DNA from 2 places in the Lysobacter xanthus genome. Region 1 is predicted to be linked to the other one. Evidence: riboswitches for the same ligand, from Rfam matches in the RefSeq annotation. Region 1 holds a riboswitch; the other holds the start of a gene.

The links. Region 1 has a riboswitch for cobalamin ahead of btuB (TonB-dependent vitamin B12 receptor). Riboswitches for the same ligand answer to the same signal wherever they lie in the genome.
Region 2: another riboswitch for cobalamin. It lies ahead of ACY35P_RS06620 (ribonucleoside-diphosphate reductase subunit alpha); the one in region 1 lies ahead of btuB (TonB-dependent vitamin B12 receptor).

What each region holds. Positions count from the first base shown of each region.
Region 1 covers NZ_BAAGAB020000007.1:46,162-52,853, reverse strand. The annotation lists gene ACY35P_RS04155 (hypothetical protein) at 70-2,064, shown strand; gene ACY35P_RS04150 (GtrA family protein) at 2,061-2,444, shown strand; gene ACY35P_RS04145 (hypothetical protein) at 2,555-3,052, shown strand; gene btuB (TonB-dependent vitamin B12 receptor) at 3,105-4,922, opposite strand; cobalamin riboswitch at 5,042-5,271, opposite strand; gene ACY35P_RS04135 (TfoX/Sxy family protein) at 5,327-5,698, opposite strand; gene ACY35P_RS04130 (GAF domain-containing protein) at 5,695-6,183, opposite strand; gene ACY35P_RS04125 (efflux RND transporter periplasmic adaptor subunit) at 6,400-6,692, shown strand, end outside.
Region 2 covers NZ_BAAGAB020000017.1:3,169-9,860, forward strand. The annotation lists gene ACY35P_RS06620 (ribonucleoside-diphosphate reductase subunit alpha) at 1-1,775, opposite strand, end outside; cobalamin riboswitch at 2,040-2,246, opposite strand; gene ACY35P_RS06625 (TonB-dependent receptor domain-containing protein) at 2,473-3,948, opposite strand; partial or broken gene ACY35P_RS06630 (hypothetical protein) at 4,042-4,128, opposite strand; gene ACY35P_RS06635 (TonB-dependent receptor plug domain-containing protein) at 4,125-4,478, opposite strand; gene ACY35P_RS06640 (DUF2946 family protein) at 4,565-4,999, opposite strand; gene ACY35P_RS06645 (hypothetical protein) at 5,507-5,944, shown strand; gene ACY35P_RS06650 (hypothetical protein) at 5,941-6,692, shown strand, end outside.

The DNA.
Region 1 (6,692 bases):
GCGGCGCAGGCCCTGCGGCCGGCGTCGTCGTCGTGGGCGGCCGCCGGCCGAGGCCCTAGGATGCGCGCCATGTCCGCATCTCCCGCCTCGCCTCCGGGCGGCATCGCGCTGCAGCGCCGCCTCGTCGAGGCGGGCCTGTTCGCCTGCGTCGCCGGCCTGCTGGTACACCGCACCTGGCAGGCGCTGCCGGCCGCGCGCTTCGGCGAGTCGCTGGCGCTCGCGGCGCTATGGGCGGGACTGGCCGCGCTGCTCGCGCGCCTGCGTCCGCTGCGCATGGCCGAGGCGACCGCGTGGATCGGCGCCCTTGCGCTCGTCGTGATGGCCGGACCGGGGCCGGTGCTGGCCTCGTTGCTCGTCGTGGCGGCCGCGATCGCGTTGGGCCGGCTGCTCGTGGCGGACACGGCCATCGCCTTCGTCGTCGGCGCCGGCCTCATCGCCGGAGCCGTTGGCTGGGTGCTGCCGTGGCCCGTGCACCGCAGGGCGGTCTACGTCCCCCTGCTGTTGCTCGTCGTCGTGGCGCGGCGGCGCGACGTGGCGGCCTCGTTCGCGGATGCGCTCGCACGGACCCGCGCATCGATCGACGCGGCGCCGCGCGCGGCCGCGTTGGGTCTGCTGGCCGTCGGTCTCGCATCGACGGGTGCCTGGCTGCCCACGCTTCAGTACGACGATCTCGCCGGCCACCTCGCGCTGCCCTGGCAACTGATGCGGAACGGCCGGTACGCGATCGATGCGACGCATCAGGTGTGGGCCCTCGCGCCGTGGGCGGGCGACGTCCTTCACGGCGTCGTGCAGGTGGTCGCCGGGGCGGAGGCGCGCGGGCCGTGGAACGTCGCCTGGCTGCTCGCCTGCGTGGCGCTGGTCCATCGCATCGCGGGTGCACTGGGTGCGCCGGTCGCGCTTCGCTGGGCGGCGGTCCTGCTCGTCGCGACATTGCCTCCGGTGATCGCGCTGGTCGGCGGCATGCAGACCGAACTGCCGGCCACCGTGGCGATGCTGGCGCTGCTGGGCCTCGCGCTGGCACCGCAAGTACCGCGCAGCCTGCCCGGCATCGCCGTCCTCGCGGGATTCCTCGCGGCATTGAAGATCCTGCATCCCGTGGCCGCGCTCGGCGCACTGCTGTTCGCGACCGTCCGCGCGCGGCCGTGGACGGCGAAGGCCGTTGCAACGGCCGCGCTGCTGCTCGTGCTCGTCGGCGGTTCGAGCTATGCCTGGGCCGCGTGGCGGTGCGGAAATCCGGTGCTGCCGCTGTTCAACGACGTCTTCCGGTCGCCGTGTTTTGCACCCGTCGCGTTCGCCGATGCGCGCTGGCAGTCGGTGCCCGGCCTGCCGCGTGCATGGTCGATGACCTTCCTCACCTCGAAACACCTCGAAGGCTTCGACGGCGGCCTCGGTTTCGCGCTGGTCGCGCTCGCGGGCGCGGCGGTGGTGGCACTGCTCGACCGCCGCACCCGCGTGCCGATGCTGTGCGCGCTCGTCGCGATCGCCGTGCCGATGGGCGTCGTCGCGTATGCGCGCTACGTCGTGCCGGGTGTCGTCCTGCTCGTTCCGGTCGCCGTCGCGGCGATCGCGCGCACCCTGCCGCAACGGCGCGCGATGGGCCTGCTGCTCGCACTGGCGTTGCTCGACCTCGCCTTCCAGTCGAATTCGCAATGGATGCTGCACACGGGCGCGGTGAAACGCGCCGTCGCGGCCGGCGGTCGCGACGCGCCGGTGGTGGCGCGCTATGCGCCCGAGCGCCTGCTCCTCGCCCGCGTGCGCGAGCGCACGCCGGAGCTCGTCGTCCTCGATCTCGGCGGCGCCGCGCAGGCCGAGATGGCCGGTCACGGACGCACCACGCTCTGGTACGACCCGGCGCTGCATGCCGGCGCGCGGGCCGCCGATCGCGACGCGACGGGCGCCGCCTGGGCGCGCCTGCTGCGCGACGAGCGCATCGGCGGCGTCCTGCTGCGTGCCCCCGATGCGACGCCGGCGCGCCGTGCCGGGCTCGCCCGGGCCGGCGCCCACCTCGCGATGACCGAGGGCCCTGTAGAGTTCTGGGCCCTTCCGACCCGCCCCACCGAATGAGCCTGAGCCGACAGAGCCGCGCCTACCTCACGATCGGCCTCGTGCAATGGCTGGTCGACTGGGCGCTCGTCGTCGCGCTGACGCATGCGGGCATGGCGATCGAACCGGCGAACGTGCTCGGCCGCATCGCGGGTGCGTCGCTCGGGTTCTGGATGAACGGGCGCTTCACCTTCGGCGGCGACGAGACGACGATGGGGAGCACGCAGTTCACGCGCTTCGTCGTGATGTGGATCGCGACGACGATCGTGAGCACGTGGTCGCTCGGCGTGATCGACCAGTACGTCGGCCTGCACTGGGCGTGGCTCGCCAAGCCCGCCGTGGAGTTCGTGCTGGGCGTCGTCGCGTTCCTGCTCTCGCGACACTGGGTCTATCGACGCTGACATCGCGTCGCCTTGAAGCGCCGTTCATCGCCGGCGCGCTACATCCGTCTCCAGTCGGTCGCGTTCGGGCCGATAGCCGTGGCGAGGGCCGCGGCACCGGAGGTGATGCGATGGTTGACGTACGGCAGGGCGCGTCCGCCGAACTCTGGCAGGCGCTGGTGCACGAGGCGGGCGAGCGTGCGGGCTGCACGCTCGACGAATCGCGCGAGGCCTATCTCGTCTTCATGTTGCTGCGGCACCAGGCCGACGGCCGCGGGCTCGCACGCACGCAGGCGCTCGACTGGCTGCATGCGCAGTCGCTCGCCGGCCACGTCCGCGAGGATTCGCTGCGCGACGTCGGTGATCGTTGCCTGCTGATCGCAGGCCTGTATCCCGCGCTCGCCGAGCGGCGCCGCGTCAATGTCCGGTACTTCATCGACCTCGGGCGCAGCGCCTATCTCGGCATCGCCGAAGCGGGGCGCTCCGCGTACGCGGCGCTGTTCGGCCAGCTCGCGGACGGTTACGGCGAGCTCGTCTGCACGCTGCGCGCGATGCGCCCGGACATGGTCGGCGTGCCGGTGGACTACACACGCATGGCGCGGCTCATGCCCGCGCCCGGCCGGCACTGAAACGCGAACCGCCGGCTCGGGCCGGCGGTCGCGATGGCGCGGAAGCGTTCGATCAGGGCGTGTAGCGCAGCGTCACGAACAGGCCGCGACCGGGCTGGCGGTAGAACTCGACCGTCTCGTAGTCGCGGTCGAACAGGTTCTCGACGCGCGCCTGCAGGCGCCACGCCGCGGTGAACGCGTATTCGGCGCGCAGGTCGAAGGTCGCGAACGCGCCGAGGCGACGCCTGTTCGCGAGGTCGTCAAAACGTTCGCCTTCGCCCGCGGTCGTGAAACCAAGACGGAAGGCGCCGAAGCTTCGGTCGAGGTCCAGGCGGGCGCTCTGGCGCGCACGACGCGGCAGGGTGCGCGTGACGCCAGGCGTCGTGCGGTTGTCGGCATCCACCCAGCTCAGGCTGCCCGCCGCCGTCCAGCCGGCGAGCACGGTGTCGCCGCTGAGTTCGACGCCGCGCAGCTGCGCGCGCTGGATGTTCTCGGGCCGGAACGTGGTGGAGCTGTAGGCGATCAGGTCGTCCACCGAGGTGCGATAGGCATCGAGACGCAGGTTCGACGTCGCGCCCGTCCAGGCGAGCGACGCCTCCACGGTGCGCGAACGTTCCGGATCGAGGTCCGGGTTGCCGAAGCCGAACGGGTAGTAGAGCTCGTTGAACGTCGGCGCCTTGAACGCGGTGCCCGCGCCCACCGTCAGGCGCCAGGTCGGCGCGAGGTCGACGCCGAGCGCGAGGTTGCCGGTCGAGTGACCCCCGAACTGCTGGTTGTCGTCGTGCCGGGCGCTGGCCTGCAGGTCGAACGCGCCGAAGTCGCCGAGGTACTGCACGAACGCCGCGCGATCGATGCGACGGCGGAGCACGTAGTTCGTCGTGCTCTGCACTTCGTCGCGCTGCCATTCGACGCCGGTGCTCAGGCGGTGCCCGGTGGCGAGGCTGAAGTCGCCCTGCAGCGACGCGGTGTCGCGGTTCGAGGCGAAGTCGCCCATGAACGTGGCGCCGCTGAAGTTGTCCGACGCGTCGCGGTTGCGGCCGGCCTGCAGGCGCAGCGACGCGGCCTTAGAGGGCGTCCAGGTCACGCCGCCGCCGACGACCTGCTGCACCGTGGTCGAGCGGTTGTAGAAGCCGTCGTACTCGTTGTCGCCTTCGGCGCGCAGCGCGTTCGCATCGACCGTCCAGCCCGTGGCGATTTCGGCGCCGCCGCGCAGCGAGACGGAATTGCGGTTGTAGCCGTCGCGGTCGGGCTCGTTGGCGAAGCAGCCGCCGCTGAACGATCCGCGGCAGGAGTCGTAGCCCTGCGTCTGCTGGCGCGAGGCATCGACGCCGAACCAGCCGCGGCCGACGCGGCCGCCGACGCCCGCGCTCGCCTCGTAGGTGTCGCGGCTGCCCGCGCCGATCGAGAAGCGCGGGGCGAGGGCGCCGTTGTCGCGGCGCGTGAAGATCTGGATGACGCCGCCGATCGCCTCGCTGCCGTACAGGCTCGAGCGCGGGCCGCGCACGATCTCGATGCGATCGATCAGGTCGACGGGAAGGTCCTGGAACGACACGAGGCCCGACGTCGCCGAGCCCATGCGCACGCCGTCGACGAGCACGAGCACGTGGTCGGATTCGCTGCCGCGCAGGAACACGGTGGTGAGCTTGCCGAGGCCGCCCTGGTTGCCGATCGAGACGCCGGCGCGGCCGCGCAGCAGGTCGGGCAGGGACCGCGCCTGGCTGCGCTCGATCTCCTCGCGGTCGATCACTTCGACGGGCGCGAGGGCATCGCGCACGGCGACGGGCGCGCGGTTGGCGGTGACGATCACTTCGTCGAGGGTGTCGGCGTCCGAGGCGAACGCGGACGGAGCGAGCGTCGCCAGGACGGCGACGGTCAGGGTCTTCAGCATCATTCGGGAACATCTCCAGCGGGCACGGCCCCACGCCGTGCATGAGGGGAAGTCGCGTGGAGAGGAAGCACGAACGGAGCGCGCGCACGGGCGCACGAGCCGCCGCGACGCCCTCCGCATCGCAACCAGTGGGCTTCCGGGCCGGTCTCCGGACTCGCGAGGGGATGTCAGGGCCATCCGTCCAGGGCGCCTTCCCGTGACGTGTCGTCACAGTGGCCGATGCCATGGATGCACTCGCTTACCGTTGCGGGGGCAGTGCCGGGCTGGCGGATCGGATCGATCGCGCGTCACCGGCTTCCCGTTTCAACCCGACGCCGGACGGCGGCGGGTCACCCGAAAGCGCGCGCAGTCTACGTGAAAGCAGACGCGGACGTGCGCCCGCGATGGAACGCTGCCGCGATACGGCGTCAGAACGCGAGCGTGTCGGGCGCGTCCTCGGCGACGGGCGCGTCGTGCGCTTCGCCGAGCGTGGTGATGCATTCGGTCGGCACGGGGCCGCGACGCGAGGAGGGCAGCAGCGCGGTGGCCGCCTGCGCCTGCGCGGCGAGTTCGGCGCGGCGGTCGATCTCGACGTGCTGCCAGTGGCAACCGACGAGTGCGCCTTCCAGCGCGTACAGCAGGTTGAGACTCGGACGGAAGCCCGCGCGCTTGACGCGCATGAAGGCTTCGAGCGCGCCGATCGCATGCACGTCGTCCCACGTGCGCAGCCCGACCTGGCGCAGCCACGCCGCGGACTTGCCGCCGATGTTGAGGAGTCGCGGCGCGTCGGTGGTGCTCATGCGATCGATTCGACGAAGGCGCGCGCGATCGCTTCGAGGCCGGCCTGGTCGTCCGCGTCGAAGCGGTCGGGCTCCGGGCTGTCGAGGTCGAACACGCCGATGAGGCTGCCGTCCGCCGCCACCAGCGGCACGACGACCTCGGAGCGCGAGGCCGAATCGCAGGCGATGTGGCCCGGGAAGGCATGGACATCGGCGACGCGTTGCGTCTGGCGCGTCGAGGCGGCCGCGCCGCAGACGCCCTTGTCGAGCGGGATGCGCACGCAGGCGGGCAGGCCCTGGAACGGACCGACCACCAGTTCGGTGCCGTCGTACAGGTAGAAGCCGACCCAGTTGAGCGCCGGCAGCGCGTGGTAGACGAGCGCGGACAGGTTGGCGGCGTTGGCGATGCGGTCGTGCTCGCCGTGCAGCAGGCCGTGCACCTGGGTCAGCAGCTGCGCGTACTGCTCGGGCTTGCTGCCGCTGAGCGTGGAGGCGATGAAGGTCATGCCGGGAGTCTAGCGCGTCGATTCCGGCGCTCCGGGTGCCGGAAGTCGCACCAGCGGAACGCCGGGGGCGTTTGCCGGGACAGCGTGTTCCGCATGGCGTCGCATGACATGACTTTCCGCCCGCACGCCGCAGGCGGTCGATAGCTAAACTCCCCGGTGCACAAATCCCCCGCCGCCCGCCCCGTCGCGGGCGGCCGTCGTTTCCCGGAGATCCCGATGGCCTCTTCCCGTCCCTTCGTCGCGGCCGCCGCGCTCAGCCTGCTGCTCGCCGCCTGCGGCAAGGACGCCGCCCCGCAGGGCGGCGGTCCGGGCGGGGCGATGCCGCCGGCCGAGGTCGGCGTGCTCGAAGTCCGGCCGCAGGCCTTGCCGCTGCGTCGCGACCTCGTCGGCCGGCTCGCGCCGTACCGCACGGCCGACGTGCGCGCCCGCGTGCCCGGCATCGTCCAGCGCCGCGTCTTCGAGGAAGGCGCCGACGTCCGTGAAGGCCAGGCGCTGTTCGTGATCGACCC
Region 2 (6,692 bases), on a different contig from region 1:
ATCAGCAGCGAGTTGCGCAGGCCATGCGTGGCGATGCGCGCCTTCAGCGCCTCCCAGGCGACGGCCTGCGTCGGTGTGACGCCCCAGAGGTCGAATTGCAGGTCGCCGCCCGCCGCCCGGGTCTCGGCGAACGACGGATGCGCGCCGTGCTGCGCGGCGAGATCGCAGGACGCCTCGAGCGCGTGCAGGTAGATTGTCTCGGCGATACGCGTCGACAGCGCCAGCGCTTCAACCGAGTCGAACGGCAGCCGCAGCTTGAAGAACACGTCCTGCAGGCCCATCACGCCCAGGCCCACCGGCCGCCAGCGCAGGTTCGAGCGGCGCGCCGACTCGATCGGGTAGAAGTTGAGGTCGATGACGCGGTCGAGCTGGCGCACCGCCACCTGCACGGTCTCGGCGAGCTTGTCGAAGTCGACGCCGTCCTCGCCCACGTGCTGCGCGAGGTTGATCGAGCCGAGGTTGCAGACGGCGGTCTCGTCCGCGCTCGTCACCTCCAGGATCTCCGTGCACAGGTTCGACAGGTGCACGGTGCGGCCCGGTCCGACCTGGTTGCAGGTGCGGTTGGACGCGTCCTTGAACGTCATCCAGCCGTTCCCGGTCTCGCCGAGCACCTTCATCATCCGGGCGTAGAGCTCGCGCGCCTTGACGGTGCGCACCGCGAGGCCCTGCTGCTCGGCCTGCACGTAGGCGCGCTCGAAGGCCTCGCCCCAGAGGTCGGGCAGCTCCGGCACGGCCTTCGGATCGAACAGCGACCAGTTGCCGTCGGCGTCGACGCGCTGCATGAACAGGTCGGGGATCCAGTTGGCGAGGTTGAGGTTGTGCGTGCGGCGCATCTCGTCGCCGGTGTTGTCGCGCAGCTCGAGGAACTCCTCGATGTCCGCATGCCACGTCTCGAGGTAGATGCAGGCGGCGCCCTTGCGCTTGCCGCCTTGGTTCACCGCGGCGACGGAGGCATCGAGCGTCTTCAGCCACGGCACGATGCCGTTGCTGCGCCCGTTGGTGGAACGGATCAGCGAGCCGCGCGCCCGGATGCGGTGGTAGGCCTGGCCGATGCCGCCGGAGAACTTCGACAGCTGCGCGACGTCGCCGTAGCGCGCGTAGATGTCCGTGAGCGAATCCTGCGGCGAGTCCAGCAGGAAGCACGACGAGAGCTGCTCGTGGCGCGTGCCGGAGTTGAACAGCGTCGGCGAGCTCGGGATGTAATCGAGCGAAGCCATGAGCCGGTAGAGCTGCAGCGCGCCGGCCGGGCCGTCGGTCAGCGCGACGGCGATCCGCATGAAGAAGTGCTGCGGCGTCTCGATGACGTGTCGCGAGTGCGGATGCTTGAGCAGGTAGCGGTCGTAGAGCGTGCGCAGGCCGAAGTACTCGAAGCGCTGCGTATGGGACGCGTCGATCGCGTCGTTGAACTTGCGGGCATTGGCCTCGACCGCCTCGCGCACGCGGTCGTTGATCAGGCCGAGGTCGTGGCCGAGCAGGATCGACTGTGAGAAGGAATGCACGCCGAGCCCGGTAACCTCCTTGTCGATGTAGGCGCTGAGCAGCCGCGCGGCGAGGCGCGAGTACTGCGGCTCCTCGGCGGTGAACGCGGCGGCGGTATGGATTGAAAGCTCGTCGAGCTCGCGGGTGGTCGCGCCGTCGAAGATGCCGCCGATGGTCTTGAGCGCGACGCGCATCGGATCGATGTCATCGAGCCCTGCGCTGCAGCGCTGCACGGCGCGCACGATCTTGGCGACGTCGACCGGCTCGCGGCGGCCGTCGCGCTTGGTCACGGTCATGGTCGCCGGCGCATGCGGCGGGGTCAGTGCGAAGCCGGGCGCGTCGGTGTCGGACGCCACGTGTGGCACGGTTGGGGTGAGTGTCTCGTTCGTCATTGGTTCCTCTCCGGTGGCGATGGAGAGGAAGCGAAAGCGGCGCAGGCATGCCCGTGCCGGCCCCCGCCCCCCCGGGCGAGCCGGCATCGACGCAAGAAGACGGAAGGCAGCGGACGAGGTCCGCGGACCGCCCCGTCCCTCCCACGAGGACGCCTGGCCAACGGCGGCACGCGGCCGCCGATCGAGGCAGGTCTTCGGACTCGTGGACTACGGCGAGTGCTCGCCACCTACTGCGCGTCGCTTCCCAGCCGCTCGGGCCAGTGCCAATGACGCGGGTCGTTTCCACTTACCGCTGCGGGGCAGTCCCGGATTCCCACCGGGTTCCCTTTTAAGCCGACCCGGGCGGGCGCGGCACCTTCGACGGGCACAACATATTGGGCCGACCCTAACCAGTCAATACATTTTATTGGGTCTGCCGTTGAGGAGTCGCCGCCGCTTCGCTGATCGGTCGGACACGATGGTGGTCGCGGACGCCGTCTGACCCGCTAGAAGCTCAAGCGCGCCTCGGCACTTACCGATCGTGGCGCGCCTGGCTGCAGGACAGCGTCGCCCGCCGACGTTCGGTCGCGGACGCTCATCGTGCCCACGTAGCGCTGGTCGGTCAGGTTGCGCAGCTCGCCGAAGACCTCCCACCGGTCGCGCCGGATGCCGGCGCGGAGGCCGAAGAGGTGGTACCCCGCGAGGCGATAGCTGTTGCTGAAGTCCGCATAGCGCGAGCCCACCCAGTCGAACGTCGGCCGACGAGGAACCCGTTGCCGTGGCGATATATCACTTCGCCACGCATCGCATACGCCGGCGCCGCCGGCAGGCGGTTGTCGCCATAGACCAGATCACCGTCGAAGAAGAAGCGGTTGTACGACGCACTGAGCAGCGGCTCGATGCGATCAACGCCATTGCCGAGCGGCAGGCTCACGCCGACGAGCGCCTCGATACCGCCATGCGTGGTGCGATGGATGTTGGCGGACAGGCTGGTGCCGGGCGCGACCGGGCTGTCGACCGACAGGATCTCGTCGCGGATCCGCGCGTAGTAGACCGAGGTATCCCAATGCCAGCGTGGCTTCGACGCATCGGCTTTCGTCGCGCCACGCAGCCCCGCCTCCACCACGGTGCCCTGCATCGGATCGAGCGTGGCGTTGCCGCCGTGCAGGTCATCGGTCAGTTCGAAGGTGGTGGGCGCCTCGAACAGCCGGCTTACGCTGGCGAAGGCTTCGCTGGTGGGCGTGATGGCGCGCAGCACGCCGAGCCGCGGGTTGATCGACGAATAGTCGCGCCGAGGGTTGCTCACGGTGCCGCTGGCGAGATCGGTCGTGCGCACGTCGCGCCCGGTACGCACGCCCTGCGCGCCGTAGACGAGCGTCCAGCCGGGCGCGAACGTCCATCGATCCACCACGAACAGCTCGGCGCTATCGGAGTGGTTGTCGATAATCCCGGTCTGTCCGTTGCGGCGGCCGCCGTCGTTGCGGAAGTTGCCGCCGGTCTCGCGGGTGTCGGCCAGATTCAGGCCGATCAGCACGTCGTGCGTGCCGGACTTGATGTTGTAGCGGGCCACGCCCGCATAGGTGCGCTGCTCCGTGTTCTTGAGCAGGCTGAACACCTCCATCGGCGCGTTCGGGCCCGGCCCGTCGAAGTCGAGGAGGATCTTGTCGACGATCGGGTGGTAGAGGTTCTGGTCCTCGTATGACACACCCAGTTCGAGGCGGTGATCTGCATACGGCGTCCACGTGCCCTTCGCCGCGACGCGGTCGGTGCGCACGTTGAGCTGGAAATTGCCGGTGATCGCCGACGGGTTGGCCTGACGCGGGTCGGCGTCTAATTGCGCGCGCGTGAGCGCGCCGGCCAGCTCTTCGGCGTTCTCGATGTGCGTGGCGAACAGGCGCAGGTCCACGTCGGTGGACGGCTGCCAGCCGACGTTCGCATATACGCTCGACCGATCCTGCCGGCTGTGCGCGCGGTAGCCGCCGCGACGTTTCTGGTCAAGGGTAACGAGGCCGTCCCAGTCGCCTGTGACCCCGCCCGCCGTGAGCCGGCCATTCACGAGCCCGAAGCTGCCGCCTTGGACGAACAGCTCCAGCGGCACGCTGTTGCGCGCGGTCGGGCTTGTGGCGTCGATCGCGCCGCCCAGGTTCCTCGCGCCATAGGTCAGCGCGTTCGCGCCATGCGCGACCGTGATGTAGCGCGCGGCCGCCGGGTCGATGAAACGGTTGTGGTTGTTGCCGTCAGCGGTGGTGACCGGCAGCCCGTCCTGGAACAGCTTCACGCCGTTGCTGTCGTAGTCGGTGGCATCGAGGTTGGAGCCGCGCTCGAGATGAAGACGGCATCGCCGCCGGTGGCGCTCTGCGTCCATACGCCCGGCACGTAGCGAAGCGCATCGGACAGGTTGCCAACCGACCGCGCGCGGAGGGAATCGGCATCGATGATCGTGACGGCACCGGGCGTCAGTGCGCGCTCGGCGTCGGCCGGCGAGCGCGCACCGCGCACTTGTATACGGTCGAGCTGGTGTGCGGGCTGGTTCCCGTCGGCAGCGGGATCATCCGCCCGGACGGTCAGTGGGAGAGACAGCGCCGCGAGGGCGACGGAAACGGCAATGTGCAGGCGCGACGAACGCATCGGCGCGCGACGGGGGGGTCGACATGGGAGCTCCAAAGCACGAGAGCGCGGCCCTTGGCCACGCGGAAATAGACGAGTCTTGTGGATCAGAGCGTGATGGGCGGTGCCTGCGAGCCCAGGCCACGCGCATTGCGCCATGGCCGGGACGTGATGCCACGTCGCTGGGTCAGCGGCGCGGCGGGCGCGAACGCCAACAGACCCATCAGCAAGGCCAGCAACAGCACCTGCGACACGACCAGCGAGCAGTAGCTGCAGGCATCGCCGGGATCGCCACCGCCGTGCCCCATGGGGTCGGCACCGTCGTGGTGGCTACCGTGTCCGCTCGACGCGCGCGGCAGCAGCGCGACCAGCCGCGTCTGCAGGCCTTCGGTCGTGCACAGGGCCATTTCCTGCAGCGCGCCGACGGCCGTCGTTGATTGCGCCTGCATCGCCCGGCTCACCATCGGTGCAAACATGGTCAGCAGCATGGCCACGAGGGCCAGCTGCGCCATGACGCGACCGAAGGGCTGGGAGCGGATCACGGGCGGCATTGTAGGCCAGGGCACGAATATCCTGGCTTGGCCCGCCCATGTCCGCTTTGGGTCGGAAGCAGACCTTGGGTAGCCGACACCGCCACCCTTATCAGCCGTGCTCAAACCGCTACCGGACGCGGCCGGTGTACGTACTTGCCTCCCCTACCTTCAACGAAATCTCCGCACTGAGGCAGCCGCAGGCGGGCCGGGCGCATGCCATGGTTGCCAGCTGGTGGACGTTGCCGTCGTGGGAGAGGTCGCTTGACCTGCTGGGCGACGGCGAGCGTTAACTGCGCTGCCCATCAGCACCAGACCGGGAAAGGTCGGAGGCCGTCCCATGTACATCGGTATTCTGTGAATCCAGTTAGGGCCCTGCATGAGCCGACCGGCGAGCGCTGCAATTGATCTCGCCGGTCGCGTTTCCTGCCGCGGCCACTTGCATTACCCCGAGGGCTACCGTCTGATAACAGCGCGGCGCCTGCGCCGCTCATGCCACGAGTTGCCTTGGGGAAGGGGATGCTCACGAAGCCGACGATCGCCTTGCTGTTACTGCTGCTGGCGCCACTCGTGGCATCCGCGCAGGTCTACTTGTCCGTGCCGGAGATTCCGTCCATTCCGCGGTGCAGCCTAGACACGCCCAGCGCATGCACGGCGAGCGAACTCGCCGAGAAGAAGGATCAGCGCGATAAGGAATTGCGTGAGTACGCCGCCAAGGCCGCGCTAGACAACGCGAAAAGGGAAGCAGACCAACGCGCCGCTGAATTCGCGCGGCAGAAACGTCTCGACGAAATCGCGAAACTGACAGAAGAGTCGAATGCGCGTGCTCGCGCACTCTACGGTGCCAAGGATCAAGCTAAGGCGGATTACGAGCGCGAACTAGCTCAGACCCAGCGCGACCGCGCGCAAAGAAAATGTAGGTTCTGCTCGCTGCCCGCAAAGGCGAGTTCACAATGAACGCGTCCGCTTGGCTTGCCGCCGCTGCGCTCTGCGTAATACCCCACCTGTCGTCCGCCGCCCCAGTGGGAAGCCGATTGATTTCTGGGCGAGAGGTCGTCCAATCGAGTGGAAAAGGTACTTCCGCCGACCTCTACTACATTCCGTCGGTTGCTGGCTCGTTGAACACTATCGTCGTCGAAACGGACGGGGAAGTGGTCGTCCGCGTCTACGACCCCAACGGGACAATGCTCAGCAGCCAGAGCGGTGGTCCCAATATCCGTCAGACTTTTGTCCCGGGACTAAACGATGTCTACACGGTCGTCGTAGCCCGCCCGAAGACGTCGACCGCATATGCGGTACTGCTTCAAGAGCGTATGCCGAACGAGCGGGAGTACCTATTCGGGCTTGGCGTTGGCTTTTCCTATCGAACGGAGACGCGCTACGGGTATAGCTGCTGGTCCAAGCTCTATGACGAAAAGGTCGAGGTCGGCTATTTCTTCGTACAAGCTACGGGCCAATGGGGCGCCACTGCGACTAAATGGACGTACACGCCAGACGGTGTGACCGCCGAGCCTCGGCACACCTTCCTGCCGGTGTCAGGTGAAGTCATGCATCGCAAGGACGTCATCTTGGGCGACGGAAACGTGTCCCACACGTGGGATGGTAAAGAGGCCCAAGTCTTCAACGTGAAGGATGCACGCCCCCTCGGCACGCAATCGGGCCCATACAAGTGTCCGCCAGACTTGTTTGAGACTATCGGAGGCCG